Regions from separate parts of the Carnobacterium mobile DSM 4848 genome, predicted to be linked through region 2. Evidence: predicted binding sites of a transcription regulator. Region 2 holds the regulator's gene; each other region holds the start of a gene.
What was found. Region 2 encodes LexA, which represses DNA repair genes until DNA is damaged. Its sites were predicted from a motif close to CNAACANNTGTTNG; they were not measured.
Positions count from the first base shown of each region.

Region 1 (11,004 bases), 1.4 Mb from region 2:
TTGTTCTCCAAATGTTTCGCGCATTGTTTCGATCAAGTCATAGATAAAGTCCTCATTGATATGTTTGACAGCATCTAAACGAAACCCGTCGACTCCTGTCTCATTGACAAACCACTCTGCCCATTTTTTTGTTTCTTCAACTACTTCTGGATGAGCATAGTCAATATCAGCATACATTAAGTAATCGTAGTTGCCATGTTCATTATTCACCTTGTCGTCTTCTGCCCAACCTTTATTTTCTCCTTCAATTCGATAAATCGCCTTTTTTCCATTCTCTTGATTGTAATCAATCCCTGAAAAATGCACCCAGGACCATTGGAATGGTGAATACGCTCCATTTCTTCCCGGAAAAGTAAACTTTGTCCATCCTTCGATTTCATATGGATCACTAACCGGTTGATTTCGGTTCTCGGGATCAACTTCTCTAGCCATAAAGCGCTCTGTTTCATCAGCACCTGCTTTATGATTCAATACAATATCTGCATAGACTTGTATATCGTATTTGTGCAATTCGTCTATCGCGGCTTTTAACTCTTCTTTTGTTCCATATTTGGTTCGTACTGTGCCTTTTTGGTCAAATTCTCCCAAATCATAAACATCATAAATACCATATCCGACATCATTTGAGCCGGTTCCTTTAAAACAAGGCGGAATCCAAACACCGGTTATACCAATTTCTTTTAAGTGTTTTGCATCTGCTTTTAATCGTTGCCAATGTTTTCCGTCATCTTCTATATGCCATTCAAAATACTGCATCATTACACCATTTTCAGTCATAGCGCTCTTCCTCTCTACTCTTTCAAATAAACAAAACTACCTTTTTAATTAAGAATACGTCTTGATGTCTTTTTTGGCAATTTTTAAGACATATTCTGTTAACTATTTTTTATCTCTTTTTTTGCACATCAAGTCATATTATTCGACACTTTTAAAAAAAGCTTTATAGTAGAATATATACAAAAAGGAGGGAAAATCATGAAAACATTAGACAGTATTGCTTTAGGACTTTTAATTGTTGGCGGATTAAATTGGCTATTAGTTGGTTTATTCGAGTTTGATCTTGTTGCTACTATTTTTGGCGGGCAAACAGCTATTCTTTCAAAAATCATCTATGTTATTGTCGGACTATGCGCTCTTTATGCTTTAAAATTTTTCCCATTGATTTCGAATGCAGGACGCAGAGAAAGATAATTTTCTTTTTTACATTAGCTGCCAAGTCGCTTTGCTTGAGCAGCTTTTTCTATGCTGCTAATGAAACACCAATTGAATAGCGTTAAAAAATGTACAAATAAAGCTAGTCATTGACTCCTTTATTTGTACATTTATTTGATTTTTCTCTTTTTAATTTAGCTTAATGGCTCATCTGTTACAGAGTGACTGCGCAATTCCTTGGCATCATCTACGATAATCAAAATTTTTCCATCTTCTAATTCGCTTTTATAATCTAAGTCGCTCGCTACATCGTCTGAAACGCCATATTCAGCTAATGGGTTTGCTGCTGGATTGCCTTTTTCATATCGATTAACGGTAAAAGTCTCTTTAATTTTTTCCCAGACTGATTCATCGTCATCTTCCTTAGTTGCATCAGCTGTTGAAACTTTAGCAGCTTTCAAATCTTTTAATTCTGGATTTTTATCTTGTCCTGTCACAACAGTGATTTCATTTGCAGTATATCCTTCAGTTTTAAGCTGGTTGATTGCATTGAGTGTTTCTTGTGCGTTAGTATAGATTCCTTTTACCATTTTACTCACTTTCATCACTCCTGTTTTTCATTTTTTTCTTCTACACTATTTATGGTATCGCTTTTATAATAGGAATACAACTAATACGCTTGCTTCATTGGCTGTTTGATGGACTTTCCATTCTGTTCGAGAGATAGCCGCTATAATAAATTGTGCAGATTATAGATGTATAGATAATAACATTTGGAGACCGCCAATAAACCACCTCCTCATCACACTTGCTGAAAAATCTCTTTTGTACCTGTTACATTTGTGAGATACTACTAAGCGTGACTGAAAATGGAGGGAACAAAATGATTTATATTAAAGAAGCAATTTTACACATTTTTGATTTGAACAGCAATGAACCGATTTTTTCTTTTGCTGGATTAGATCTCACAGAAAAATTTACAATGGATTATCTTCATGCCATGATTGAGAAAGTAGAAGATTCAGACAATATGAAAACCGGGGTGTTAACCGCAGATAACCCTTTAAACCAAACTTTTTCTACTATTCAAGAAGATTTTATTGAAACTACAAAAACGTTAACCGAAAAGTTCTTTTCCATTACAAAAATCAATCCGGAAATACCGGCAGCTGATTTATTATTTGTCTTCTTTACTGTGGATGAAGTACCTTGTCTAGGCCTTTTTAAATTAAATTATTCTGACAGCATAACTCATTATGTTTCATATGAAGAGGATACATTAACGAACCAATTGATTGTGAACCGTTCCATCTTACCAAGCGCTCGTCAAGCGATTCAAGAAGGGATGGTACTGAATTTAACCAACATGGAATACCATGTGATCGAGAAAAAACACCTGATTGATGAATTAGCAGAGAAAGTTTATTATTTTACAGAGTTATTTTTAGAAGATAAGCCTCAGCCAAGCCTCAAAGAGAACATCTCCATCATAAAAAAAGCTGTCCAAAAAACAAGTAAAGCTTTCAATGATGAAGAATTCCAAGTATTGGCCGATACGAAAGAAGCGCTTGTTCATAGTATGACAGAAGAAAATGTCATTGATAACCAAGTGATTGCTGAGACGCTTTATGGCGATAATTATGCAAAAAAAGAAAAGTTTTTTGAAGAAGTAAAAGAATTAGGATATGTAAATCTTGCTTCTGCTGAAGTGGCCGTAGCTGGACCAAAATACTCGAAGCAAAAATTCCGCTTAGATAACGGAATAGAAATCAGTATCCCGCTAGAACTTTATAAAGATCCCGAGGTTGTTGAATTTATTAATAACCCAGATGGAACTACTTCAGTTATGATTAAAAATATTGAAAAAATAAAAAACTTATTTTAATAAGCCATGCGAAATAAGTTCATAGTGAGCCTTCCAGAATATAATGAACAGTACTCTGAATGAATATCGAAAAACTCATTCAAGGTACTATTTTTCTGACTAATGTATAATAAATAAAAGTCTTGTTCAACCATCCAATTCTGCTCCTTAAAACCTACGCTCAGATAAATGTGAATTGCTGATGTAAATAGAATCAATTTTTTAGAAGTCTTTTACTAAAAACCAAACATAAGGGTGGTCGTCAAGATGGAAATAAATCACGAAGAGACACTCAATGCACTTTATAATCTTATCCTCAATCCAGCGACTCGGGAATGGGAACGGTCATTATTACAGTCAACCAAAGATGCCTTAGATGAGGATATAAATTTCGAGGGGCAACTTTCAAAGCTTGAAGCTGATTTGCGTCCACTTGCACTAAGGGAAAATTTAACGCCTGACGTGATGGATTTTTATAACAGCATAACCGGTAATCCTGCTGCCAACGTTCAATTTGATTTCACAAAACACTCCCTCGCTGACTTGACTTATCAAGATTCTGTGAGATTTGCAGGAGGCTGTTTCTGGTGTATGGTAGAGCCTTTTGAAACCCTTAATGGAATTGTTTCCGTATTATCTGGGTACACCGGTGGGCACACAGATCATCCCACTTATGAGCAAGTGATCGGCCGCCACACAGGGCATGCAGAAGCTGTTGAGATTATTTTTGATACAAGGATTATACAATATAAAGAACTAGTCGAGCTTTATTGGCAGCTGACGGATCCCACAGATGAGTTTGGCCAGTTTCAAGATCGAGGTAGTCAATACCGTCCCATTATTTTCGTTCAAAATGAGCAACAACGTCAGATTGCTGAAAAGTCAAAACAACGGTTAATGGAATCTGGTAAATATAAGCGTCCGATTGTAACCACCATTGAGCCAGCAAACGTATTTTGGCCAGCTGAGAACTACCACCAGCAATTTTATAAGAAAAATCGCAAGAGATACAAAAGAATCGGGCGAGCTCGCCAACGCTATTTAGCATACCAACAGTTACAAGGTAAAATCCGTACTAAACTCAACCGGTCTACAAAACATTCTTAATTAAATGTAAATTGGTTAGGTATGTTCATTCAATTTATTTGCAAAAAAACGCAGCTGCTCAATTGAAAAGCGCCTGCGTTTTCCTTTTAATTCAAGACTTGTTCTTGTACATACTCGCGATATAAGCCATGATTCTCTAGCAATTCTTGATGGGTCCCTTGTCCTGTGACTTGACCATTTTCGATAAAATAAATCTGATCAGCGCCCACAATTGTGAACAAACGATGTTCGATCACTAAAGTTGTCCGATATTATCTTTTTTATAATTTTTTTCCTTATACTAAAAAAGTTCAATTAGTTTCTGCAGTTAGTTCTAATAATTAAACAGCTATTGAACTACTCCCACTTACGCGGTCGCTTAGAAGTGGGAGATTCTTGGGAACAAAGTAGACTTAACAGCGGATGTCTTTACTGTCAGAGGTTGCTTTTATGGACCAAGCTATCCCCGCAGTACCTGCGGTTTTGTTTTTTATACAAGTTGTAAGGACCTCAATCCCTCTTGCAGAATGGTAATACTCGCATTGATATCTCGGTCATGAAGTATCCCGCATTCCGGGCAGACCCATGCTCGTATGTTCAAGGGTTTCTTTCCGTCCCGATGGCCACATGCAGAACAGATCTGACTGGAAGGGAACCACCGACTGACTTTAATGACTTTCTTTCCATACCAATCTGCTTTGTAGGTCAATTTTTGTACAAAAGCCGACCACGACACATCGGAAATACTTTTGGCGAGTTTATGGTTCCTTTTCATGCCTTGCACATTCAGGTCTTCGATACAGATGATATCGTGGTTTTTGATGATCTCTGTACTGAGCTTGTTTAAGAAGTCTTCTCGTTGATTGGCAACTTTCTCATGGAGTTTTGCTGTTTTTTGTTTCTGTTTCTGATAGTTTTTGGCTTCCCACAACTCTTTCCCGTCTTTTTTCGCTTGTTCGTATTTTCGGGAGAGTTTCCGTTGTTCCCGCTTCAATTTCTTATCCATCTGAGCAGTAAACCGTTGGTTGTCTCTCTTTTTTCCGGTGGACAAAATGGCAAAATCTGTTATTCCCAGATCAATGCCTACGGCAGAACCCGTCTTGTGAAAGGGATGAATGTCCACTTCGCACAAAAGCGAGACAAAACACTTTCCAGAAGGATTTTTCCGAATAGCAGCTCTCACTATTCTGCCAGCAACTTCTCTGCTTTTCGCAAAACGAATCCATCCTATCTTAGGGAGTTTCAATTGGTTTCCTGAAATAGCGATGTTTCCATTCGTTTGTTTAGTGGTATAAGATTGGACAAGGTTCTTTTTACTTTTGAATCGCGGGTACTTGGTTTGTTTCTTGAAGAAACGCTCGAAGCCATCCGCCAGATGTTCAAGAGAAGACTGAAGCGCAATACTGTCAACTTCTTTCAACCAAAGAGTTTCAGTTTCTTTTTTGAGCCGTGTGAGGAGGGAGGAACACGTACTGTACGATAATCCTTTGCCTGTTTCTTGGTAGGTTTCAGTCCACTGGTGTAAGAAATGATTGAAGACAAAACGAGCACAACCGATCGTCTGGTTGATGGACTGTTGTTGTTTCTTGTTTGGGTAAATCCGGTAGCGATAAGTTTTGTACTTGAACATCTGTTCCCCCTCCTTGTGCTGTTAGTATACTCTAAAAAGAGTCCCACTTCAATAGTAACGCTTACATTTTCAGGTTTATTTTTTATGCCTGAATGGGAACAAAAAACGAGACAACTTGTTGAACAACGTTCAAACGATAGTCATCTCCCCCTTAGAGAAGAGGGAGTCTTCTGTCGGGAAATGATAAAATAGTATACTAGTAAGAATTATGCCAATAGTCAGCTATTTTTAAGCAAAAAAAAGAGAAGAATTGTTTCCAACATGCTTTCGCACTAACAATTCTTCTCCTTATGAACTTGGTTCTTGATGGGCTGTGGGGGGCTCGAACCCTCGACCCGCTGATTAAGAGTCAGCTGCTCTGCCAACTGAGCTAACAACCCTGGCATTTATCATCCTAACTACTTGAATAATTGTAGCACAAAAATGGAACTTTTAGCAAGAGTCCCGTTTAATTTTTTTGAAATCCAGCCTGATAAAATCAACATTTACCAGGCTAATTCTATTAAATCTGCGACCAAACACTTTCCAAAATATTGGTTTGCTCACGGTCAGGTCCAACAGAAAAAGTGGAGATACGTACCCCAACTAATTCTGAGATCCGATGAATGTAGTTCCGCGCATTTTCCGGAAGCTCTTCTAATGTTCGACAGCTTGTAATGTCTTCACTCCAGCCTGGCAGTTCTTCATAAACTGGTGTACATTCAGCCAATTCTTTTAAACTTGCTGGGTAATGAAGAATGTGTTCGCCATTGCGTTCATAGGCCGTACAAATTTTGACTGTTTCCAACCCGCTTAGTACATCAATTGAGTTTAAAGCTAGATTTGTGATACCAGAAACGCGTTTTGAGTGACGCATAACAACCGTATCAAACCAGCCGATCCGGCGTGGACGCCCTGTTGTAGTTCCATATTCTTTACCAATATCACGAATTTGCTGCCCGATTTCATCATGTAATTCTGTCGGAAAAGGGCCATCTCCAACACGAGAGGTATAAGCTTTACAGACGCCGACAACTTTATTGATTTTTGATGGTCCGACACCACTACCAATGGTTACGCCGCCAGCAACAGGATTAGAAGAAGTTACAAACGGATAAGTTCCTTGGTCAATATCCAGCATAACGCCTTGTGCGCCTTCAAATAAAACACGTTTGCCGGCATCTAAAGCATCATTTAGAATAACGGAAGTGTCGCAAACGTATTGTTTGATTTCTTGGCCGTATTGATAATACTCTTCAAATACATCAGTAAACTCAATCGGTTCAGCATCAAACATTTTAGTGAAAATACGGTTTTTTTCTTCTAAATTACTGCGTAAACGTTCTTCAAAGATTTCTTTATCTAATAAATCAGCGATCCGGATCCCTACTCTTGCGGCTTTATCCATATAAGCAGGCCCAATTCCTTTAATGGTTGTGCCAATTTTTTGATCGCCTTTTGCATCTTCTTGTAATTGATCTAATTGGATATGATAAGGCAAAATGACATGTGCCCGATCAGAAATACGAAGGTTGTCTGTACTGATATTGTGTTCATGTAAGTAAGCGAGTTCTTGGATAAGCGATTTAGGGTTAATCACTACCCCATTTCCAATTACGCTGATTTTATCAGTTGCAAATATCCCAGATGGAATCAAATGCAGTTTATAAGTTACACCATTGAATTTAATTGTATGTCCGGCGTTGTCTCCACCTTGATAACGTGCGATAACTTCTGCATTTTCACTTAAAAAATCTGTAATCTTACCTTTTCCTTCATCGCCCCATTGTGTACCTACTACTACTACAGAAGACATATGAACACCTCATTACTGTTTATTTTCTAAAATACTTGTCTAGTTTAGCAGTATTCTTTTAAGGATTCAACAAAAAAGCGAATATTTAATATTTTTATAACTATTTCAAAGCAATAAAACGAACTTTTTTTTGTTTTTTTTTAAAATAAGAGCTAAAAACGAACGATTTCGTTTTTAGCTCTATTTTATCTTTGCGGTACATCATCAGGAAAATAAGCTAATGATGAAAATTTGTTGTATTCTTTAATAAATAACAGTTTTACAGTTCCGCGGGCTCCACTTCTGTTTTTCTCAATAATAACTTCAACGATATTATCTTGCCCAGCCATATCCGCTTCTTCCTCATCATCGCCTTCTTCTCGGTCGTAATAATCATCACGATAAAGAAAAGCTACGATATCAGCATCTTGCTCAATGGAACCAGATTCACGGATATCACTCAATACAGGACGCTTATCTTGTCGTTGTTCAACCCCACGAGACAATTGGGATAAAGCCATAACTGGCACGTCCAGCTCTTTAGCCAGCTTTTTTAACTGTCGTGAAATCTCAGAAACTTCTTGTTGCCGGCTTTCACGGCCAGTTCCTTCAATCAATTGTAGATAATCGATTAGTATCAAACCCAATTCGCCTTTTTCTTGTTTCAAGCGGCGGCATTTAGCACGAATTTCAGCAACACGAATACCCGGAGTATCATCAATATAAATACTAGCTTTAGATAAACTCCCCATCGCCACAATTAAGTTTTGCCATTCTTCTTCAGATAAATTACCTGTCCGCAAATTACTGGCATCAATACTGCCTTCTGCACATAACATCCGATTGACCAAAGATTCAGCACCCATTTCCAGACTAAAAATGGCCACTGTCTTATCTGTCTTTGTTCCGATATTTTGAGCAATATTTAAAGCAAAGGCCGTTTTACCAACAGCTGGTCTGGCAGCTAAGATAATTAGTTCTTCTTTTTGCAAGCCGGCTGTCATTTTATCCAACGCTTTGTACCCTGTTGGCAGTCCGGTAATTTCTTCATCGTTTTGATACAATTCATCAATTCTGGCAATAGAGGTATTCAATACTTCTGAAATAGATAAAAAACCGCTTCTGCTGCGTTTTTCAGATACTTCAAGTATACTGCGCTCAGCTTCATCTAAAATCGCTGCTAGCTCGTCTCCTTCTTCATATCCTTTAGTCACAATTTCAGTAGCTGTTCGAATCAAATTGCGTAAAATAGATTTCTGTTCAACTATCTTAGCGTAATGCTCCATATTGGCTGCAGTTGGTACGGTCACAGCCAGTTCAGCTAAATAAGCCATTCCACCTACATCTTCCAGTTGGTTTTTAGACTCTAACGCATTTGTGATGGTAACAATATCAATCGCTTCATTGTTATTATTTAAATCTAACATCGTTTGGAAAATCAATTGATGTCCTCGGCGATAAAAATCTTTTGCTTCAATAAATTCTAATGCACCGACCACTGTGTCCGGATCTAAGAAAACCGACCCGAGTACAGCTTGCTCCGCTTCAATACTTTGAGGTGGTAGGCGGTCTTGAAAAGCTTCATTTGCCAAATTTCCTCTTCCTTTCAACAGTCTGGTTTCTTTTGATTAAAATCTTTAAATCAACGTTCTTATTTTACCTCAAAAATAGTGGGAATACAATGCAACAACAGGAACGTGCGTTCTTTTTTTACTGATTGTTGGTTTACTTCAGATAGAAAAAAGTCCAGTCAGAGTTTTCTGACTGAACTTTTTTCTATTGTATCACCTATTTTTATCTTACCTATTCCGGCAAAACATTTACCGTCATTGTGGCAACTACTTCTGGGTGTACTTTAACGTCTAATTTCATGGAAGTGACTGTCCGAATTGGCACATTTAATTCGATTTTACGCTTGTCCAATTTAATACCCAATTGTTTTTGGGCAGCAGCAGCAATTTGCTTTGTTGTAATTGATCCAAATAACCGACCATCTTCAGCAGCTTTTGCTTTAATCACAATGGCATTAGCTTCTTTCTCTAAAAGTGCTTTTAGTTCTTCTGCTTCTTGTTTGATTTCTGCTTGTTGTTTTTCTTCTGCCTTTACTTTTCCTTTTAATTCACTCAAACTGCCGGATGTTGCTTCTTTAGCTAAACCATTTTTAATTAAAAAGTTGTGTGCGTATCCATCAGCAACATTTTTTACATCGCCTTTTTTACCTTTACCTTTTACATCTTCTAAAAATATAACTTTCATTCTTTTTCCTCCTCTTCTTGATTTACTACTACAGCACGCAGCATCTCTTTTGCTTCTGCAACCGTACGATCCTCTATTTGAGTGGCTGCATTAGATAAGTGACCGCCGCCGCCAAGTTTTTCCATGATTACTTGGACATTGATCTCGCCTAAACTGCGTGCACTGATTCCTATACGGTTATCGGAACGTTTCGTGATCACAAAAGCTGCATCCACATTCGTCATATTCAGCATAGTATCTGCTGTTTGTGCTGCTACTACTGTATCATAAACCTGATCTTCTTCACCAGTTGCTACGGCCATAGAATCGCTGATAAATTCAATTGTTTCAATCAAATGGCTGCGAAGCAAATACGTATCTGTATCTTCTTTTAACAGTCGTTGAATTAAAACAGCATCCGCTCCACATGACCTCAAATAACTCGCTGCATCAAATGTTCGTGTTCCTGTCCGCAAAGAAAAACTTTTTGTGTCTACGATGATGCCGCCCAACATAGCAGTCGCTTCAATTTTATTGATTGGGTTTCCATCATTAGGCTGATATTCAAATAATTCTGTAACTAATTCTGCAGTTGAAGAAGCATAGGGTTCTATATAGACTAAGACAGGTTTTTCCGGAAACTCCTCACTACGGCGATGATGATCAATAACCACCACGTTGTTAATCTCTTCTACTAGATCCGGTGCTATTGATAATGATGGACGATGGTGATCGACCATAATCAACAGCGTATTCGCAGTCGTCATTTCTTTAGCTGTTTCCGGTGTGATAATGTAACGGCTAATCGAGTTATCTTTTTCTATTTCATCCACTAGTTGTGAAATATCTTTGCTAAATTCTTCTGGTTCAATAATGATCCAAGCTTCTTTTCCATTCATTTCAGCAATTCTTCGAACACCTAGTGAAGAACCGATGGCATCCATATCCGGGTAACTATGTCCCATAATAAAGATTTGATCTGCTTGTTTCATTAATTCTTGAAGCGCTTGGCTAATGATTCTAGAGCGAACACGCGTTCTTTTCTCCATTGGATTTGTTTTCCCACCATAGTAACGGGGTTCCCCATCTGTCGATTTAACCACCACTTGGTCTCCGCCTCGTCCTAATGCTAAATCTAAGTTACTTTGAGACAGCTTCGCTAACTTACTTAAATCATTGTCTCCATAAGCTAATCCGATGCTAAGCGTTAAAGGAAAGTTTTGTTTAGACGTTCGTTCCCGAATACGATCAATAATGGCAAAC
Region 1 covers NZ_JQMR01000001.1:1,722,397-1,733,400, forward strand. The annotation lists gene BR87_RS08190 (alpha-amylase) at 1-777, opposite strand, end outside; gene BR87_RS08195 (DUF378 domain-containing protein) at 976-1,191, shown strand; gene BR87_RS08200 (general stress protein) at 1,347-1,742, opposite strand; gene BR87_RS08205 (nucleoid-associated protein) at 2,036-3,037, shown strand; gene msrA (peptide-methionine (S)-S-oxide reductase MsrA) at 3,284-4,123, shown strand; partial or broken gene BR87_RS13040 (multidrug ABC transporter permease) at 4,210-4,371, opposite strand; gene tnpB (IS200/IS605 family element RNA-guided endonuclease TnpB) at 4,593-5,732, opposite strand; tRNA gene BR87_RS08220 (tRNA-Lys) at 6,040-6,112, opposite strand; gene BR87_RS08225 (adenylosuccinate synthase) at 6,235-7,527, opposite strand; gene dnaB (replicative DNA helicase) at 7,713-9,098, opposite strand; gene rplI (50S ribosomal protein L9) at 9,310-9,762, opposite strand; gene BR87_RS08240 (DHH family phosphoesterase) at 9,759-11,004, opposite strand, start outside.
Region 1: dnaB (replicative DNA helicase) is a predicted target of LexA. The motif match lies at 9,199-9,212, and genes of this name have one in related genera.

Region 2 (11,004 bases):
AATTTTCATGATTTCAGTGTTTTTTGAAGTAGGATTTGTTACAATAAAAGACGGTGTTATGAACATAGTTCAAAATACCGAAAAAAGAGAATTAACAAAAACAGATAAATATCAAAAACGACTGAGAAAAATAGAAGCTGAAGAAGCCCTTATTTACAGTCACTTTACAGAACTGGAAAGCTGGCTAAAGGCTCAGCTGAAAAAAGAACTGTAAAATTGAATGGAGGAAAAGATTCAATGGATTTAAAAGAATATATTGCAGACGTACCGGATTTCCCAGAAGAAGGTATTATTTTTCGTGACATTTCACCCTTGATGGCAGATGGGGAAGCTTATCGTTATGCAACAAATGAAATTGTTCAGTATGCAAAAAATAAAGAGGTAGACATGATTGTTGGACCGGAAGCTCGCGGTTTTATCGTTGGTTGTCCTGTAGCTTATGAATTAGGTATCGGTTTTGCTCCTGCAAGAAAAAAAGGGAAACTTCCGCGTGAAACGGTTGAAGTTAACTATGGTCTAGAATACGGCAATGATATTCTACAAATTCATAAAGATGCCATTAAACCTGGCCAAAAAGTTTTAGTTTGTGATGATCTTTTAGCCACAGGCGGCACCATTGCAGCAACCATCAAATTAATCGAACAATTAGGTGGAGAAGTTGTAGGGACAGCTTTCCTTGTTGAATTAAGTGAATTAAAAGGCCGCGATAAAATTAAAGACTACGATATTTTAGCTTTAATGGAATATTGATTTTTTTCTTTAACAAATAAATAAACAGGTTCTATTATTTTTAGTGTTGGTAAGAAGAATGAGTCTATTCCACAACTTGAAATTTACGGAGGAATAGCGGCTCCTTGCAGCCATGTAAAGGATTCAATGCGAATTACGAAGCGGTTAGGCTTCGTTTGAGGCTTGAAAGGCTGGTGACATGTAAGGCTCCAGTCGTTCCCATGGCTCATGCAAGCAGACGCGTAAATTCCGGAGGAAATTTCATTATTAAGCATGACCAACACAATTCGATAAAGAACCAATAAACAAAAAGAGGTTGACCCAAAGGGCCGACCTCTTTTCCATTTCTTAATAATTTTTATTAAATATGTTCCAAACGGCAGACTCGATATCCACTTTATCATGCCTGTAGCAACTTTAGCTACGTTAGTTGCTCTAAATTGTTTGTGTTTAAAAAATATGGCTTCGATAAAGGCCGACAACTTTTCCAAGGACGGTTACTTCATCTAAAATAATAGCATCCATTGTATCGTTTTCTGGTTGTAACCGATAGTAATTACTTTCTCGATAAAATCTTTTGCAAGTGGCTTCATCTTCATTAGTTAAAGCAATAATAATGTCACCGTTATTTGCACTTGATTGTTTACGGACAATCACTTCATCGCCGTCGAATATCCCAGCATTGATCATACTTTCACCGCGAATAGTCAGCATAAAGAGAGCTTCGCTTTCTTGTTTTAAGTTAGGAGGAAGCGGGAAATAATCTGTTGCTTCTTCTACTGCTAAGATAGGTTCGCCAGCTGTGACAGTACCCAGTAAAGGAATGTGTTCCAATTGAATACCTAGTTTTGACAAACCAGTAGCTGTTAACTCAATCGCACGCGGTTTGCTTGGGTCACGTTGAATGTACCCATTTTTTTCTAATCTTGCTAAATGACCATGGACAGTTGATGTAGAAGACAAAGAAACGGCTGTTCCAATTTCACGCACAGTCGGCGGGTAACCCTTTAACTGCACTTGTTCATGAATATAATGTAATACTTCCATCTGTCTAGATTCAGGAGTCTTACGCATAAATAATCGCACCTCATTTCTTAGATTGTATACTCATTGACAGAATACCATAAAATTATATGACAATCAAACAAATGTTCGCTATTTTGCAAACTAATTTAATGTATTTCCTTATTTTTTTTGGTATAGTAGTGAAAGAATAAAAAAATGGAGTGAGTAAAATGTTGCCTAAAGATCAACTAGAAAGAATTAATGAATTAGCAAGAAAATCTAAAAATGAAGGTTTGAGTCTTTCTGAACAAACAGAACAAAAAAAATTACGTGAAGCCTATTTAGCAGCTTTTCGTGGAGGCATGCGCAACCATATCGAAGGTTTAAAAGTCGTTGATGAGACTGGTAATGATGTAACCCCTGATAAGTTGAAAAAGATTCAAAAAGAAAAAGGCTTTCATAATCGCTAAAAGCAATTTAGACTGCTGGATACAATCAAAAATATTTTCAAATTATTGTATTCAGTCGTTGCTTCGATAGCGATAAAACAGTAAACTAGAGGTAACACAATTGAAAGGATGATTTAATTGTTTGACAATACGGACCAACTAGCGGTAAATACGATTAGAACACTAAGTATAGATGGAGTACAAAAAGCCAATTCGGGCCACCCTGGATTGCCAATGGGAGCAGCGCCAATGGCTTATACCCTTTGGACTCAACACTTAAAAGTGAACCCTAAAAATTCAAAATGGGTCGATCGTGATCGATTTGTTCTTTCAGCCGGGCATGGATCAATGATGTTATACAGCTTACTGCATCTAGCAGGCTACCAAGTTTCTATTGAAGATCTAAAAAGCTTCCGTCAATGGGACAGTAAAACTCCTGGACATCCCGAGGTTCACTATACAGATGGAGTCGAAGCAACAACCGGTCCTTTAGGACAAGGAATTGCAAATGCGGTAGGAATGGCTATGGCTGAAGCCCATTTGGCTGCGTCTTATAATAAAGAAAGCCATACTATTGTAGATCATTATACGTATGCTTTGTGTGGCGATGGCGATTTAATGGAAGGGGTTTCGGCTGAAGCTGCTAGTTTAGCTGGTCATTTAGGTTTAGGCAAATTGATTATGTTGTATGATTCAAATGACATTTCTTTAGACGGACCAACGTCAAAAGCCTTTACTGAGAATGTAGGGCAACGGTTCGAAGCTTATGACTGGCAGTATATTTTGGTGAAAGACGGAAACGATCTTGATGAAATCAATGCAGCAATTGAAACCGCCAAGGCAGAAACAACTAAACCAACCTTAATCGAAGTTAAAACAGTCATTGGTTTTGGTTCACCAAATGCTGGATCGCATAAAGTTCATGGGGCTCCTTTAGGACCAGAAGGAATTGAAGCTGCGAAAAAAGCTTATGGCTGGGAAGGCGAAGATTTCTTTGTTCCTTCAGAAGTGGCTGACCGCTTTAAAGAAACAATGGTCGATAAAGGAACGGATGCTGAAGAAAAATGGCACGCTGCTTTTGAAGAATATCGTAAAGATTATCCTGAACTAGCTGCTCAATTTGAGCAAGCTATGAAGAATGAACTGCCAGAAGACTGGGATAGCGAATTACCAACTTTTTCAGTAGAAGATGATGCGTTAGCTTCCCGTGTAACAAGTAGTCAAACGTTGTCAGCAATTTCTAAAAAAGTTCCTTCTTTCTGGGGCGGTTCAGCCGACTTATCTTCTTCAAACAACACCATGGTGTCTGGTGAAAAAGACTTCCAGCCTGGACAATATGAAGGACGCAATATTTGGTATGGCGTACGTGAATTTGCGATGACAGCTGCAGCAAATGGCATTACGTTACATGGAGGAACAAAAACATATGTAGGTACGTTCTTTGTCTTTACTGACTATTTAAGAGCTGCTATCCGCTTGGCCGCTATTTCAAAATTGCCTGTAACTTATGTCTTTACACACGATTCTGTAGCCGTTGGGGAAGATGGGCCAACGCATGAACCCGTTGAACATTTATCTAGTTTACGCAGTATGCCGAATTTAACCGTCTTGCGTCCGGCAGATGGAAATGAAGTAGTAGCCGCTTGGAAGATCGCTGTTACTTCAACTGATCATCCGACTATGTTGGTGTTGTCTCGTCAAAACTTACCTGTTTTGCCTAAAACACAAGAACTAGCGCAAGAGAATGTGGCTAAAGGAGCTTATGTCCTTTCTCCTCAATCCGGTGAAACACCAGAAGGGATTTTGATTGCGACTGGATCGGAAGTAGCCTTAGCGTTGGAAGCTCAAAAAGCATTAAAAGCAGACGGAAAAGATGTATCTGTTGTTTCTATGCCAAGTTTTGATTTGTTTGAAAAACAAGACGCTGCTTATCAAGAATCTGTCTTGCCACGTGCTGTCCGCAAACGGGTTTCCATTGAGATGGGAGCTAGCTTTGGTTGGGAACGCTATGTCGGCCTTGATGGCGCAACAGTAGCCATTGACAAATATGGTGCAAGTGCTCCAGGGAATACTGTTATTGAAAATTACGGGTTTACAGTTGAGAATGTTGTAGCAGTTTACAACACATTATAGAATTTTCTAGCATTTAGCCATGTGGATTGGTGTTTTTCGCAATTCACATGGCTATTTTATAAAGTAGAGCACCCTTACAAGGCAAGGCGACTTAGAGAGCATGTCTGAATTGTTTTCGAATCGGGTCGAGCTTGTCCCATTTTTCTTATTATAAACCAATAATTTCAGTAAAACCTTTACTTTTTTCTTTGTAGTGTTGTTTAGCTATTTATTTTTAAGTAAAAGTCTAGTACAATTAACGAGGGAAAGAGTTTGAAAGGAGTGAATTGAAATGAATACAGGTTTAGCAATATTTTTAATTATTCTTGCATTAGTAGCAGGTTTAGTTGCCGGATTTTTCTTGGCAAGAAAATACATGATGGATTACTTCCAAAAAAACCCACCAATTAATGAAGATACTTTACGTATGTTGATGATGCAAATGGGCCAAAAACCATCTGAAAAGAAAATCAAACAAATGATGGCTTCAATGAAAGTCCAATCTGAAAAAAAGAATAAAAAGAAGTAAGCAGCTATTAATGCTACGCTTATGTAAATCATGCGAGCAGATTTTTTCTGTTTGCATTTTTTATTTAAAAAAATAACCAAATTAAGCGAAAAGTAGGTGAAGAAACAAAGTGGGAGTCTATAAAAAATTAGGTTGGTTCTTTAAACAAGAAAAAAAGGCATATATTACTGGAGTCAGTTTTTTGATTTTTGTTTCGCTACTACAATTGCTGCCGCCGAGAATTTTGGGAATTGTCATTGACCACATCAAGCAAGGGACGTTAACAAAAGCCATCTTGATTCAATGGCTGATTATTTTAACTGTAACAGCTGTTACACAATATCTTTTTCGTTATGTCTGGCGAATGAATATATGGGGAACTTCTGCTAAGTTAGAACGAATATTAAGGAAAAGATTATTTGATCATTTTACGGCCATGGACGCTAGCTTTTTTCAAAAATACCGTACTGGTGATTTGATGGCTCATGCGACTAATGATTTAAATGCGATACGAAACGTTGCAGGAGGAGGAATCTTAACTTTTGTAGATTCAATTATTACAGGGGGAATAACGGTTGTGGCGATGATGATCGTAGTAGATTGGCGTTTAACGTTAATTGCGTTGATTCCACTGCCTTTTTTAGGACTGGCCTCTCGTATACTAGGTTCAAAGCTTCATGAACGTTTTCGCAGAGCTCAAGCCGCTTTTTCGCATATGAATGATAAAACACAAGAAAGCATCTCGGGAATGAAAGTGATCAAAACTTTTGGGCAAGAAAACGAAGACATTGAAGAATTTAAGAGTAAAACAGCTCAAGTAGTTGTTGAAAATAGAAAAGTTTATAAAATTGATTCGCTATTTGATCCTGTAATGACCTTTATTATTGGAATTTCTTATATTTTGACCATCACATTAGGCGGGCATATGGTCATGACAAATGTAATTACAATTGGAGACTTTGTGACGTTCATTAACTACATTGCGATGCTGGTTTGGCCAATGTTCGCTATTGGACGACTATTTAATATTTTAGAGCGCGGAAGTGCGAGTTACGACCGAGTGGATCGTATTTTACAGGAAAAGTCTAAGATCATTGAAAATCCTCACGCCATTGAAACGGCTATCACAGGAGATATCCACTACAATATTGAAAAGTTTTGTTATCCTAAAAAGACAACGACCGTTTTAGAAAATATTCATTTTGATTTAAAACGTGGTCAAACACTTGGAGTAGTTGGAAAAACAGGTTCAGGAAAAACCACGATATTTAAATTATTATTACGAGAATATGACCGCTACAAAGGTCAGATAACTTATGGAGACCATGATATTAGAGATTATTCATTAAATGCCTTGCTGCAGCATATTGGATATGTGCCGCAAGACCAATTTTTATTTTCAACTAGTATCAAAGAAAATATCCGTTTTGCTGACCAAGACCTTGATCAAGCAATGGTAGAACACGTTGCCAGACTGACCGCTGTTCACGAAGATATTTTAGAGATGGAACAAGGCTACGATACTTTAGTAGGTGAACGAGGGGTTTCTTTATCTGGCGGACAAAAACAACGTTTAGCCATAGCTCGTGCTTTGATCATCAATCCTGAGCTATTAATTTTAGATGATGCACTTTCAGCAGTCGATGCCAAAACAGAGGAAGCGATTTTAGCAGCTTTGAAAAAGGAACGTTCTGAACAAACAACAATCATCGCTGCTCACCGTATTAGCAGTGTATTGCATGCAGATGAAATTATTGTAGTTGAAGATGGTAAGATCACTGAGCGAGGGACTCACCTGGAATTGCTTGCTCTTAATGGCTGGTACAAAGAAATGTATGATAAACAACAATTAGAACGAAATGTCAAAGGAGGGACAGACTAATGGAACAAAATACAAATTGGTCACAGTCCATTCCATTTAAAGAACAAATTAAAGTAGTGAAAAGAATATTTTCTTTTGGCGCTCCTTTTAAAAGCCGGTTTTTTATGGGAATATTCTTTGGGGTGTTGCTGGCTATAACAAATGTTATCCTGCCCCGTATCTTACAAACCTTTATGGACGATTATTTAGCGACTCAGACAGCCACGACCCGCATCATCGCTTTTTTTGCACTAGCTTATTTTGGAGTAACCCTCATCAAAATCATTGTTTGGTATCTAAATTTATATTTATTTAATTTAGCATCAGAAAAAACAATTGAGAATATTCGGAATAAAATTTTCTCGAAATTGCATACGTTGGGAATGAGATTTTATGATCAAACACCAGCGGGTTCAATCGTAACGCGTGTAACAAACGATACGGAAACCATCAAAGAATTTTGGGAAGTTTTCCTAACTGTTTTACAAGGTGTTTTTGGAGTGGTAGCTTCTTTTGTTGCGATGGCATTTTTAAATTTAAAAATTACGCTGTGGATCATGTTGTTTATTCCAGCACTCTTAGTGGTTGTCTGGTACTATCAAAAATACAGTTCAACTATTTACCGCAGTATGCGTGAAAAACTTAGCGTATTGAATACAAAATTAGCTGAGTCTATTTCAGGAATGAGTATCATTCAACAGTTCCGTCAAGAAAAAAGGCTGCAAAAAGATTTTGAAAAAACCAACAGCTCCTACTTTGATTCTCGTTATGCTATGGTTAAGGCTAATGCTTTGTTGCTTGGCCCGATTATTAACTTATTGGATACACTCGCGCTGGTTGTAGTATTGAGTTTCTTTGGTTATGATGCCCTTAATGGAGCAGTAGGAGTCGGAGTTATTTATGCATTTACATCTTATGTACGAAACTTCTTCAATCCAATGGTACGGATGATGGACAGCTTAAGTATTTTTCAAGATGGGATTGTCTCTAGCAGCAGAGTTTTGAAGGTTTTAGATAATCAAGAACTAACACCGCAACAAGCAGCAGACAGTCATGCGAAAGTTAAAGAAGGAAAAATTGAATTCAAAAATGTCAGCTTTTCTTATGATGGAAAGAAAAAAGTGTTGAACAATATTACTTTTACTGCTCATCCTGGAGAAACAGTAGCACTCGTTGGACATACAGGGAGCGGGAAAAGCTCAATCATTAATGTGATGATGCGGTTTTATGAATTCTTTGAAGGAGAAATCTTAATTGATGGCATCTCGATAAAAAAATATCCTATTGAAGAGTTGAGAAGTAAAATGGGGTTGGTTTTACAAGACTCTTTCTTATTTTATGGAACCATCAAAGACAATATTCGTTTGAAGAATCCAGCTATCTCTGATCGTCAAATTGAAGCTGCGGCACAATTTGTTCAAGCGGATACTTTTATTGAACAATTACCTGATCAGTATGATTCAAAAGTAATTGAAAGAGGGGCCAGTTATTCTAGCGGGCAAAAACAATTAATTTCATTTGCCAGTACGATCGTAACCGACCCTAAAATCCTGATTCTGGATGAAGCAACTGCTAATATTGATACAGAAACGGAAGCTTTAATTCAGGAAGGACTTATCAGAATGCGCCAAGGCCGCACGACATTAGCAATTGCACATCGATTATCCACGATTCGCGATGCCGATATGATTTTAGTTTTAGATCACGGTGAAATTATCGAACGCGGAACTCATGATGAATTAGTTGAAAAAAACGGTGTTTATCATGAAATGTACCGGCTGCAGAATAGTGGTCTAGTGGATTAGAAAAAAACTGAACAGTACTTGTTCGATTGGTTGATGGAATCCATGGATTTTATAGCTTGTTAAACAGAAAAACTGCCCTCAATTTGAGAGCAGTTTTTTCTTGAACAGTTTAAGGTTCGATTTTATAAGTATAAGATGGATCGATTTCATGATCTAATTGATCAAAAGCTTGTTGCATTTGTCCTTCAATTTCTTTCAATTTATCTTTTGACAATTTAGTGTTCCGGTCAATAACGATAGGATCGCCAAAACGTACAGTTACACGTTTCCGTGTCACTAGTTTAGCAAGAGTTAAGGGGCCTTGGTAAACAGCCGGGACGATCGGTACTCCGCTTAGTTTTGCAATGGTAATAGCTCCTCCTTTAAGTTCGGAAGAATGTCTTGTACCTGTTGGGAAAATACCTAAATTTAAATGACCTTGTTTTAATATTTTTACCGGTGTTTTGATAGCACTCGGTCCTGGATTTTCCCGATCAACAGGGAAAGCATGTGCATGCCGGATGATCCAGCCTAAAATCGGGTTTTTGAATAGTTCTTTTTTTGCCATAAAAGCAAATTCATGAGGACTTGCTGCCAAGACCAAGTAAAGCGGATCGATCCATGTCCTATGAGGAGCTACGAGAATGAACGTACCTTCTTTAGGTAATTTTTCTCTATTCTGATAATGTGCGTTCCCGTTTAAAAGTAATAAAAGGAACCTGACTATACTGCGTAATGTTCTAAAAAACAATGGCTTTCAACCTTTCGCATTCAGCTGACTGAATGATAGTATTAATGATATAATTATGATTGAGTTCCAGTTTTTTAGCAAGCATTTTTCAAAATATCTAGGTAAAAAGATTTTTAGCAGGTCTTTTATTAAATTAAGAGTTTAATTATTGATAGAAAAGCGAGTTTATGAAAAGAAATGAAAAAATTTTCTTTTTGTTCAAGAATGGCGTACAATAAAGAGATAGATAAAATCAAGATGAAAAAGGCAAAATGTATGAAAGTAGGGGAACGTTGAATGAAATGGAGCATTCCAGAACGTGTTATTGATGAGGGCAGAAAGTATGTGGCAGACAAACGAGTTCTTTCACTTAATTCAATTTTTGAGAAAAAAATTTGGACTGCTGAAGTTATGGGAAATGAAATTTATCGTATTGAATTAGACGGTACAACTAAAGAAGAAGATTTTTGTGAATGCAATTATTGGAAAGAACATGGGTATTGTAAACATACAGTAGCTGTTGAACTAGAATTGAGAGACCGGGGAATCAGCCGGGTAATGACCGAGGAAAATGCAAAAGAAGTTGCTGCAGATTCACCAAGTCCAGGACAAGAATTAACGGAGTCATTTACACGCATCTTTCTAAATGAACACAGAGAATCGCTCTCGGCTTCTCAAAAAGACCAAACATTAGAACTTGAATACAAAATTGAAATGAAACCATTGAGCACAGCACTTGTTCGTTCTAAAAGTGAAGTTTTTGCATTGAGCATTCGCGCAGGGATCGATAAACTCTATATTGTTAAAGACTTACCTGGTTTTTTTGACAGTTATTTATCTAAAAGCATATTCGAATTAAAAGCTGATCAAAGCATTGATTTTAAGCAAATTCACTTATCAGAAGCAGATAGAAATATTATGGATTTTCTTCAAAAGCAAGCCTACTCTAACCAATTAATCAGCGGCAACCAGAAGGAAACGACTTTATTGACAAACAACAAACGGTATTTGGTTTTAGCGCCTATTTTGGCAGAGTTAACGGTCCAAATGTTGCAAGAGAGCGGAAATTTACAATTTATAAATGGAAAAAACAAATATAAAACTATTGTTTTTGTTGAAAACCAACTTCCTGTTTCTTTTGAGTTATTTCAAAATAAAGGGACGGTTACCTTAAATACTTTGAATTTAGTTGATGTTTACTTGGAAGAATACCAATGGTTTGTTGCAGATAACATTGTTTTTCAACCTTCAAAAGAACAATTGCGTGCTAGTCAACCTTTATTCTACTTTTTACAGCGGTATGATGGGAAAGACATAGAAATACTTCCTCAAAACATGCCGGATTTCACTGCATATGTCATGCCAATGCTGACTAAAATAGGAGAAGTAGCCATTGATGAGGAATTGAAAAATTCCTTTATTCAAGAACCACTAAAAACGACTATTTATTTTAAATATGAAAAAGATACAGTGCATGCAACAGTAGAATTTAATTATAAACAACTTGTTTTATCTACAAATCCTGAAGAGAATCAATTACCTGATGTAGGCGTTCAAATTATACGCGATAGCCAAAAAGAAATGCAGATACTAAATCGCTTAAAAGAATTTAATTACCATCGAACTCAAACGTCTTACGCAAAACGAATGGTGCGTGACGATGACTTTTATACTTTATTTACCAAAGAAATACCGATACTGGAGCTTGATGCAACGGTTTATGTAGATGATTTATTAGATAGCATGTTTTTAGACCAGATTGATCCTGAAACAAATATTGACATTCAAAATGATGGCTCTTTATTGGATATACGCTTTGATATCGG
Region 2 covers NZ_JQMR01000001.1:370,080-381,083, forward strand. The annotation lists gene recJ (single-stranded-DNA-specific exonuclease RecJ) at 1-214, shown strand, start outside; gene BR87_RS01705 (adenine phosphoribosyltransferase) at 238-750, shown strand; gene lexA (transcriptional repressor LexA) at 1,180-1,803, opposite strand; gene BR87_RS01720 (DUF896 family protein) at 1,965-2,204, shown strand; gene tkt (transketolase) at 2,322-4,316, shown strand; gene BR87_RS01730 (YneF family protein) at 4,588-4,824, shown strand; gene BR87_RS01735 (ABC transporter ATP-binding protein) at 4,934-6,685, shown strand; gene BR87_RS01740 (ABC transporter ATP-binding protein) at 6,685-8,469, shown strand; gene BR87_RS01745 (lysophospholipid acyltransferase family protein) at 8,579-9,199, opposite strand; gene BR87_RS01750 (DEAD/DEAH box helicase) at 9,476-11,004, shown strand, end outside.

Region 3 (11,004 bases), 380 kb from region 2:
CAACTTTGCATATGTTCGTCAAATTATTTATGTCATGTTAGGAGTAGCAGGTATTTATCAAATCACCTTATATACTTCTTCTTATATTATGACGAATGTTGTCCAACATACGATGCGTGACTTGCGGAACGATATAGAAGGAAAAATCAATCGGTTGCCTGTTGCTTATTTTGACCGTAACCAACAAGGGAATATCCTAAGCCGGGTAACCAATGACGTGGACGCGGTCAGTAATGCTATGCAGCAAAGTTTGATTCAAATCGTAAATTCGATTATGGGGATTATTTTCGCTATTGTGATGATGTTGTATTTATCTGTACCATTAGCAGCTATTATATTATTGATGATTCCAACGTCTTACGCGATTTCTAAATTTATTATTCGCAAATCACAACCTTATTTTATTGAACAGCAAGATGCGTTAGGAGCTATGAATGGACACGTACAAGAAAGCTTCAGCGGTTTTTCTGAAATAAAATTATATGGGAAAGAAAAAGATAAATTAGAAGAATTTAAAGTTATTAATCAGCGCTTAAATAAATTTGGATTTAAAGCAGCTTTTGTATCTGGCATAATGAGTCCTTTAATTGGACTTGTCACTAATTTGGTTTATTTTGGAGTAGCAGTGATTGGTGGGCTATTTGTTATCCAAGGCACCCTTTCTTTAGGGAACTTACAAGCTTTCACTCAATACATTTGGCAAATCAACCAACCTTTATCACAAATTACACAATTATCGGGTGTGCTACAGAGTGCTGCAGCTGCAGTCGGCAGGATTTTTGAAATATTAGACGAACCAGAAGAAAAACCTGATGCTATTCGGGTTGAGTTACCCGAAACAGTAGCTGGCGATGTCAGCTTTGAGCAAGTAACATTTGGTTATACTAAAAACAAGCCTTTGATAAAAGACTTAAATGTTCAAGTGAAAAGCGGACAAATGGTTGCTATTGTCGGACCAACTGGGGCAGGAAAAACAACTTTGATCAATTTATTAATGCGTTTTTATGACGTAGATAGCGGCGCCATCAAAATAGACGGCATTGATACTAAAACAATGTCTCGAAAAGATGTGAGATCGCAATTTGGTATGGTTTTACAAGATGCTTGGCTTTATAATGGTACAATTGCTGATAACATACGATTTGGAAAATTAGACGCTACTGAATATGAAGTAGTTGATGCGGCCAAAACTGCTAATGTTGACCATTTTGTTCGTACATTGCCAGACGGATACAATATGGTATTGAACCAAGAAGCATCTAACATCTCATTAGGGCAAAAACAATTATTGACGATTGCACGTGCAATCATTTCCGATCCCAAGATTTTAATTTTGGATGAGGCAACTAGTTCAGTCGATACCCGATTAGAAGCATTGATCCAAACAGCAATGAAAAAAGTCATGGAAGGCCGGACAAGTTTTGTGATTGCTCACCGACTGTCAACAATTCGCGATGCTGATTTGATTCTAGTAATGGATCAAGGAGAAATCGTGGAACAAGGCAATCATCAAGAGCTATTGAATAAAGGCGGATTTTATGAGAAGCTGTATAATAGTCAATTTAAACAAGCAGAAGAATAAAATTAAATGAGCGTCTTAAAAAGATGCTCATTTTTAATTATTTTTTTTAAGTATAGAAAGGGTTGGTTACAAATAATGCAAAAGAAAATGATTTTTTTTGATATTGATGGAACTCTCTTAAATGATGAAAAAAAAGTATTGCCTAATACAAAAAAAGCTTTAAAACAATTAAAAGAAAATGGACACGAAGTTGTCATTGCAACAGGAAGAAATCTGGCTTTAGCTCAAATTGTTATCGATGAATTAGAGTTTACAAACTACATTCTTTGCAATGGCGCAGCAGGTTATTACCATAATGAATTGGTTTTTGAAAACAAATTGGATCTAAAAGAATTTGAACGGTTGCTGCAAGTAGCTGATGCGCAAGAACATGCTATTGTGTATGAATCAGTGGATGCTTTAAAAAGACGTCATACAGAAAATGATATTAGAATGATGACAGCCATGAAAAGCGTCGGTTCAAGTGTTCCGCCGCATGATGCGGATTATTATTTGCATCATCCATTATATCAAGGATTGATTTTTTATCCTGATGCAGAAAAAGCTGCTTATGAAAATGGTCAATTTCCTAAATTTAAATTTGTCCGTTGGCATAACACTGGGGTAGATATTGTTCCACATGATGGCTCTAAGGCTCGTACAGTTTTAAAATTTGCTGAAAACCAAGGATTTAAGGTGGAAGATACGATAGCTTTTGGTGACGGACTAAATGACCTTGAAATGCTGACTGAAGTGGGAATGGGAGTAGCTATGGGGAACGCATTAGAAACGATCAAACTAAAAGCAGATAAAGTAACGGAAAATTGCAACGAAGATGGAATTTACCTTGCGTTGAAAGACCTTCATCTGATATAATCAAGGCAGTTATAAATAAGAATTTATTCTTATTTATGGGGGTATAGCTCAGCTGGGAGAGTGTTTGGCTGGCAGCCAAAAGGTCAGGGGTTCGATCCCCCTTATCTCCATACGTGCAGTTATTCTGTATAATTCGAAACCACTAAGAACTGTTTACCTGACAGAATTCTTAGTGGTTTTTTGTTTGTTAAGGAATGTTTGTTTTAGTCTATATTTAAATACCTTTGCTCATATTCTGCTCACCTTTTTTCATTGGTCAGACTTTTAAAATAGAGAGTTTGCTCTCCTCTAATATTCACATATCGTCTGTCATCTTGCTCCATTTTTTAAGAGTGACAAATTGGATATGGCGAATTTCATCAAATTCAACTTTTGTGTTATTTATAAAAATGCCTAATGCGTCACCACCCTTAATAAGCCCTATAATATCAGCTTCATACATTCCATTTTGGTCTACTTTTTCAAGTTGAATAGCGACGGTTTTATTTTTTACAATGGCTTCGTTCAATAGTGCTTCAATTTCTTTTTGAGTCATTTGTCTTTTTTGGTGATTTAAACTTTTTCTTTCACTGGTTTCTTTTTCTTGAGCAGCGGTATGCTCTGATAAATAGAAGCCGGCCCATTTTTTAATCCCGCGATCTCGGTACTCTCCATTTAAAAAACTCATTGTATGCCCTCCATTCCGCCAGCGTGTCCCCCAATAAGCGAACTCCGATTAATAGCTGTAGCTCCTTCTAAAAGACTGCTCGCATGTACCAATGATTGAAACCCATATTTGTCTCTTATTCTATCCACCAACAGATCTAACTTTTCGTTTGCAATTTGTTGAGAAGGATCTTCAAATAAATCTAATTGGATATGACTTGTATATGTTAAATTTGAATAGGTAATGCCAATATTTCGAACAGCTTGCCCATCATAGTATTTAGTAAAGAGTTCAAAGCAATACTGCACTAGTTTTTTCGAGTTAGAAGTAACAGGTACCTTCATTTGACGTGAAAAACCGCGTTCTTCTGTATTCCTAGAATAACCAACAGAAAGAGTGACACAACCTGTTTGACAATGGTGTTTTCTGATGCGTGTTGCGACTTGTTCAGCCATTTCCCGAATAACAATTTTAATTTCTTGTCTGTTTACGTAATCTTTGGTAAGGATCTGAGAGTTTCCATAACTTTTCTCTAATGGCCGGTACGGTTCTCTAATATTGCTGCGGTCGATTCCCCAAGAACTAGCATACAATTGTTCTCCGATAAGCCCAAAAGACTCTCTTAGATGATAGAAATTGGAGTGTGCTAGATCGTATACTGATTTAATGCCTAAATGCTTTAATCGTTTTTCAGTTCGTTCCCCAATACCCCACATGTCAGTCATGTTTTTTATTTTCCAAATCGTTTTCGGCACATCTTTGTATCGCCACTCCGCAATGAAATCGGCATTGTATTTTGCTTCGTTATCTAAAGCTAATTTAGCTAAGAGCATATTGTCTCCAATCCCGATCGTTACATACAAACCTGTCTTTTTATAAATATGATATTGGATCATTCTGGCCATATCGTAAGCATTTTTTCTTTTAAAGAGTTTTAAACTAGATCTAACCGATACAAACGATTCATCTATACTATAAATATGTAAATCCTCATCAGAAACGTACTTGCGAAAAATATCATTGATTTCAGTATTTTTCTCAATATAAAAATTCATTCGCGGAGGAACGATCAACAAATCGGGATGAGGAGGGATTTCCCATTTTCTAGAAACATTGCTGATACCCAATACTTTTTTTGCTCGGGGAGAAGCAGCTAAAATCAAACCCCCGGAATTTTCAGCGTTGCTCATTACAACCAACATCGTTTTTAAAGGATGTAAACCGCGTTCGATACATTCAACGGAAGCGTAGAATGATTTTACATCAACACAGAGAATATCTTGACTTAATTCTCTCGAATAATCGAATACCATTGGAACTCCTCCTTTTTGATTTCATTATACCGAACATACGTTTGTTTTGTAAAGCAAATAGAGACAAAAAAACAACTCTTTACTATTAGAGATTAAAAGTTGTTTTACGCGCGAACTTAATTTAATGTGTTTATAGATAAAAAAAGCAGGTACAAAAGAGTTTGAGTTCTTTTGTACCTGCTTTTATATTGTTAACGAAGATCAAGAAATAATAGATACGTTATCATCTAATTTAAAAGGTGCATCTTGATTGATATGATCATAGAACATAATACCATTAATATGATCAATTTCATGTTGTACTACAATAGCTGGATAATTTTTCAAGCGAATCTTTTGTTGTTCGCCATTTAAGTCTAAATAAGTTACAGTTACTCGGCTATGGCGAGGTACATATCCAGGTACTTCACGATCAACAGAAAGGCACCCTTCACCTTCTGCTAAACAAGCACTTTGGACAGAATGACTAACCACTTTTGGATTAATCATAACAGCGCTTAGAATAGGCTCATTGGTTTCATCTTCCATATCAGGGATGTGAACTGCAATGATTCGTTTTGAAATGTCTAATTGTGGTGCTGCTAAACCAACGCCAGCTCGCAATTGATACTTTTCAGCTAATTCTGGATCTTGACTGTTTTGTAGAAATTCCAGCATGTCTTGACCTAATTTTTTTGTTTCTTCATCAAGAGGAAAAGTTATCTCTTCAGCAGGTAAACGTAATGTCGGATTTCCTTCCCTAATGATGTCGTTCATTGTAATCATTTTTATTTCACTCCTGTGTAGTAGTTTTTCTAATATCTGTATAAAGTAAAGGATATGATTAATTATCAACTTAATAATCTTAACAGCAAATATAACAAAATGCACGAAAAAAATGTCTTGTTGTTCTGGTGTTGTAAAGTTTCTGAAAAGAAAAGCTTTTTTTTAAAAAAGAAGTATGAGATAATCATGAGAAAGAAAAAAAGCCTTGTTAATCATTGGCCGAAGAAAGAAGGAGACGATATAATGGAAGAAGCAAGAAAATATATTGAAGAAACCTACTCTAAATTAGTGAAGAAAGATCCAGATCAAACTGAATTTTTACAAGCGGTAAAAGAATTTTTAAATAGTATTGAGCCTGTTTTTACTGCTCATCCAGAATTTATTGAACAAAATATTTTGGAGCGTATCATTGAACCAGAACGCATCATTCAATTTAGAGTTCCTTGGACTGATGATCAAGGAAGAGTCCAGGTAAATAGAGGATTTCGTGTTCAATTTAATTCAGCCAATGGTCCATATAAAGGCGGTCTGCGTTTTCATCCAAGCGTAAACCAAAGTATTATAAAGTTTTTAGGGTTTGAGCAAATTTTCAAAAATAGCCTAACCGGGTTGCCTATCGGCGGTGGAAAAGGCGGCAGCGATTTCGATCCTAAAGAGAAATCAGATGCAGAAGTCATGCGTTTTTGTCAAAGCTTTATGACTGAATTGCAACGCCATATTGGACCGGATCTTGATATTCCTGCAGGAGATATTGGGGTAGGGGGAAGAGAAATAGGCTATCTGTATGGTCAATATAAACGAATCAATGGCTCTCAAGCAGGAGTGTTGACAGGAAAGCCGCTTATGTTAGGGGGCAGCTTAGCGAGAACAGAAGCTACCGGTTATGGTTTGGTGTATTTTACAGATAAAATGCTGCAAAATGAAGGCAAATCATTTGAAAATAAAAAAGTAATTGTCTCTGGTAGTGGAAACGTTGCTTTATACGCCATTCAAAAAGTTCATGAGCTGGGCGGAACAGTCATTGCTTGTTCCGATTCCAATGGATACATTTTAGATCCAGCTGGAATTGATTACACAACCGTTAAGCAATTGAAAGAAGTAGAAAGAAAGAGGATCTCAGAATATGTTACAACTCATCCCACTGCGATTTACTCTGAAGGTAATATCTGGGATATTGAAGAAGCTTACCAAATTGCGTTGCCATGTGCTACACAAAATGAAGTCAATAAAGACTTAGCAAAGAACATGATTGCACAAGGTGTGATTGCTGTAGCAGAAGGAGCTAATATGCCTTCTGATTTAGAAGCTATAGAAGTTTATCGCCAAGCAGGTATTTTGTATGCACCTGGTAAAGCTGCTAATGCAGGTGGAGTTGCGGTGTCTGCTTTAGAAATGAGCCAAAATAGTCAACGATTAAGTTGGTCGTTTGAAGAAGTAGATGAGAAATTGACGGATATTATGGAAGCAATTTATACCGAGGTGCGAGATACTGCAAAACTTTATCAGGTAGAAGGAGATTTTGTAGCCGGAGCCAACATAGCTGGGTTTGTTAAAGTGGCTCTTTCCATGATAAGCCAAGGCATAGTCTAAAAAAGTAAAAAGAAACAAGTTCTTAAAAAAGAATTTGTTTCTTTTTTAAAAAACAAAATTGTTTTTATTGGCCATTGTCAGAAAACTTCTTTAACAAAAATAATAATAATATTTGAAAATTAGAAAATTCTAATTTTGTAATAAGTAATGTGAAAAAAATAACATGTAACATTTGTCTTTTAAACTGTACTGATTATAATACAGTTAATTTAAAATTATATAACAGTTTTATCTTTAAACGAACAATTTTGCGGTTTCACTTTTTTATAAGGGGTAAAATAAATTAGAAAAGAAGCAAAAAATAACGTAGTGAAAATATTCACTAGCCATTCATGAAACAAACCGTTTTTTATTTTCATTGTTGTTGAATTAGTTTTCATTGCTGTAGTGGTGTTGATATACTTGCATAACATAGGAAAGAATGGTAAATTTAACAAGTAAACAGTTTGCACTAATACAGATTAAACAACTGTATAAAACAGCACCTTACAAAAAATAGATTGTAAAAGAGAGGAATGGATTACAAATGGCTAACAAGAAACAACCTGTAGATTTCGAAGCATTGTTAAGCACAATTGATGCTGCTTTTCCAATGGTCCAAATCTTAGATAAGGACGGTAAAGTCGTTAATGAAGATATTATGCCTGATTTATCTGATGATCAATTAGTCGAATTAATGGAGAGAATGGTATGGTCTCGTATCCTGCATGAACGCTCAATGGCGCTTGCTCGTCAAGGACGTTTAGGTTTCTATGCTCCTACTGCTGGACAAGAAGCATCACAAATGGCAAGTTATTTTGCATTTGAAAAAGAAGACGAATTATACCCTGGATACCGTGATATTCCTCAATTGATCCAACATGGTTTGCCAGTTTCAAAAGCTTTCTTATGGTCTCGTGGACATGCTGAAGGAAACCAATATCCTGAAGATTTACATGCTATGCCGCCTCAAATTATTATCGGAGCACAAATTATCCAAGCTGCCGGCGCAGGACTTGGATTGAAAAAACGTGGCAAACAAAATGTTGCTTTCACTTATACAGGTGATGGCGGTTCATCTCAAGGGGACTTTTATGAAGGTATGAACTTTGCTGGAGCTTATAAAGCACCAGTCGTATTCTTTGTACAAAATAATGGATACGCAATCTCAACTCCTCGTCATAAACAAACTGCAGCTGTTACTTTAGCTCAAAAAGCTGTTGCAGCAGGAATCCCTGGTATTCAAGTAGACGGAATGGATCCATTAGCAGTTTACTCTGTTGCTAAACAAGCAAGAGAATGGGCACTTGCTGGAAATGGTCCTGTACTAATTGAAACAGTAACTTCTCGTTTTGGTCCTCACTCAACTTCAGGAGATGACCCAACACGTTACCGTGATCAAGAAAGTTTTGACTATTGGGAACAACGTGATCCATTAATTCGTTTCCGTAACTTCTTAACTGAAAAAGGTTTGTGGTCTGAAGAGAAAGAACAAGCTTTAATCGAAAAAACACAAGAAGAAATCAAAGCCTCAGCTAAAGAAGCTGACCAAGCACCTAAACAAAAAGTTTCTGATTTCTTGAAAAATATGTTTGAAGAACCTACTCAAGTAATTAGTGAACAAATTGCGGCTTTTGAAGCAAAGGAGAGTAAATAATCATGGCACAAAAAACAATGATCCAAGCAATTACTGAAGCGCTTGAACAAGAAATGGAACGCGATCAAGAAATATTGATTTTTGGTGAAGATGTTGGTAAAAATGGTGGAGTTTTCCGTGCTACAGCTGGCCTTCAAGACAAATTTGGTGAAGACCGAGTTTCAGATACACCGCTTGCTGAATCAGGCATTGGCGGATTGGCAATTGGATTGGCACTTCAAGGATTCCGTCCAGTTCCAGAAATCCAATTTATCGGATTCATTTTTGAAGTAATGGATTCAATTGTTGGACAAGCAGCACGTACTCGTTACCGTATGAGCAGCACTCGTACTTTGCCGATCACTATTCGTACACCGTTTGGTGGAGGAGTTCATACTCCAGAAATGCACTCAGATAACTTAGAAGGATTGATTGCACAATCTCCTGGTATTAAAGTAGTTGTTCCATCTAATCCGTATGACGCAAAAGGCTTGCTGATTGCTTCTATTCGTGATAATGACCCAGTCTTCTTTATGGAACATATGAAATTATACCGTTCATTCCGTGATGAAGTTCCTGAAGAATCATACACTGTTCCACTAGGAAAAGCTGCTATCACTCGTGAAGGTAAAGATGTTTCTGTTATCACTTATGGAGCTATGGTACGTGAAGCGATCAAAGCGGCAGATGAGTTAGAAAAAGAAGGCATTTCAGTTGAAATCGTTGACTTAAGAACTATTTCTCCATTAGACATTGAAACAATCGTAGCTTCAGTTGAAAAAACTGGACGCGTAGTAGTTGTTCAAGAAGCTCAACGTCAAGCAGGTGTCGGCGCTATGGTTATGTCAGAAATCTCTGAACGTGCAGTCCTTTCATTAGAAGCACCAATCGGCCGCGTAGCAGCTCCCGATACTGTCTTCCCATTTGGTCTAGCTGAGGGCTCTTGGTTACCAAATGCAAATGATATTGCAGACAAAGTAAAAGAGGTTTACAACTTCTAATTTATTTCTATTAGATAAAGCAATGCAGATGCAATCAATTTAGTGTTCAATTAAATGGTTGCATTTGTTCTTGTTGAAATGTGTTCAATCAAACCTATTTTTGAAAATAGAATGGCTAAAAAGAAGGGAAGATATTAAATGGCTTTTAAATTTAAATTACCAGATGTCGGCGAAGGAATGGCTGAAGGCGAAATCGTAAAATGGTTAGTAGCTGAAGGCGATGAAATCAAAGAAGAAGATTCAATCGTAGAAATTCAAAACGATAAATCAGTTGAAGAAATTGCTTCTCCAGTTTCAGGTACAATTAAAAAGATTTTGGTAGAAGAAGGAACAGTTGCAAATGTTGGGGATGTTATCGTTGAAATCGATGCACCAGGACATGAAGAAGACGAAGCAGCTCCAGCTCCAGTAAAAGAAGTACCAGCAGCAGCTCCAGCAAACCAAGGTGGCTCTTTCTATCAATTCAAATTACCAGATGTTGGTGAAGGAATGGCTGAAGGCGAAATTGTAAAATGGTTAGTAGCTGAAGGCGATGAAATCAAAGAAGAAGATTCAATCCTAGAAATTCAAAACGATAAATCAGTTGAAGAAATTGCTTCTCCAGTTTCAGGTACTGTTAAAAAGATTTTGGTAGAAGAAGGAACAGTTGCAATGGTAGGACAAGCAATCGTTGAGATTGATTCTCCTGAACACAATACTGAAAGTGCAACACCTGCTACATCTCCAGAAGAACCAGCAGCTGAAAGTGAAGCAAAAGATCCAGCAGCAGGCGCTTCAACAGATTCTAGTGTTGTAAAAACTTCTGACTCTAGCAAACGTGTACTTGCTATGCCATCAGTACGTCAATTTGCACGTGAAAACGATGTGGATATCAGCTTAGTAACAGCTACCGGTAAAAACGGCCGTACAACAAAAGAAGATATTGAAAACTTCAAGAAAAATGGTTCAACAGCTCCTGCAGCCAAAACTACTGAAGCTCCAGCAGCAACAAAACAAGCTCCAGCAGCTAAAGCAGCAGCTCCAGCTCAACCATTTAAATCTTCACAAGCAGAACTTGAAACACGCGAACCAATGACGGGTATGCGTAAAGCAATTGCTAAAGCTATGGTTAATAGTAAAGCAACCGCTCCGCATGTGACATTATTTGATGAAGTAGATTCTACTAAATTAATGGCACACCGTAAACGTTTCAAAGACGTTGCAGCAGGTAAAGGCGTTAAATTAACATTCTTACCTTATGTTGTTAAAGCTGTCGTATCTGTTTTACGCAAATACCCTGCTTTAAATGCATCAATTGACGATTCAACAAATGAAATTGTTTATAAACATTACTTCAACATCGGTATCGCTACAGATACAGATCGCGGATTGTTTGTGCCAGTTGTTAAAGACGCTGACGCTAAGAGCATTTTCTCTATCGCTGGTGAAATTACTGAGCTTTCTGGTAAAGCTACAGAAGGTAAGTTAGCAGCTAACGAAATGAGTAACGGATCTATCTCTATCAGTAACATTGGATCAATTGGCGGCGGCTGGTTCACTCCAGTTATCAATTACCCTGAAGTTGCTATTTTAGGAGTTGGCCGTATTGCTAAAAAAGCTATTGTAAATGCTGACGATGAAGTTGTAGTAGCACCAGT
Region 3 covers NZ_JQMR01000001.1:747,107-758,110, reverse strand. The annotation lists gene BR87_RS03395 (ABC transporter ATP-binding protein) at 1-1,582, shown strand, start outside; gene BR87_RS03390 (Cof-type HAD-IIB family hydrolase) at 1,658-2,437, shown strand; tRNA gene BR87_RS03385 (tRNA-Ala) at 2,475-2,547, shown strand; gene BR87_RS03380 (hypothetical protein) at 2,733-3,104, opposite strand; gene BR87_RS03375 (Y-family DNA polymerase) at 3,101-4,396, opposite strand; gene def (peptide deformylase) at 4,598-5,161, opposite strand; gene gdhA (NADP-specific glutamate dehydrogenase) at 5,405-6,751, shown strand; gene pdhA (pyruvate dehydrogenase (acetyl-transferring) E1 component subunit alpha) at 7,278-8,387, shown strand; gene BR87_RS03355 (alpha-ketoacid dehydrogenase subunit beta) at 8,390-9,367, shown strand; gene BR87_RS03350 (dihydrolipoyllysine-residue acetyltransferase) at 9,506-11,004, shown strand, end outside.
Region 3: BR87_RS03375 (Y-family DNA polymerase) is a predicted target of LexA. The motif match lies at 4,427-4,440, and genes of this name have one in related genera.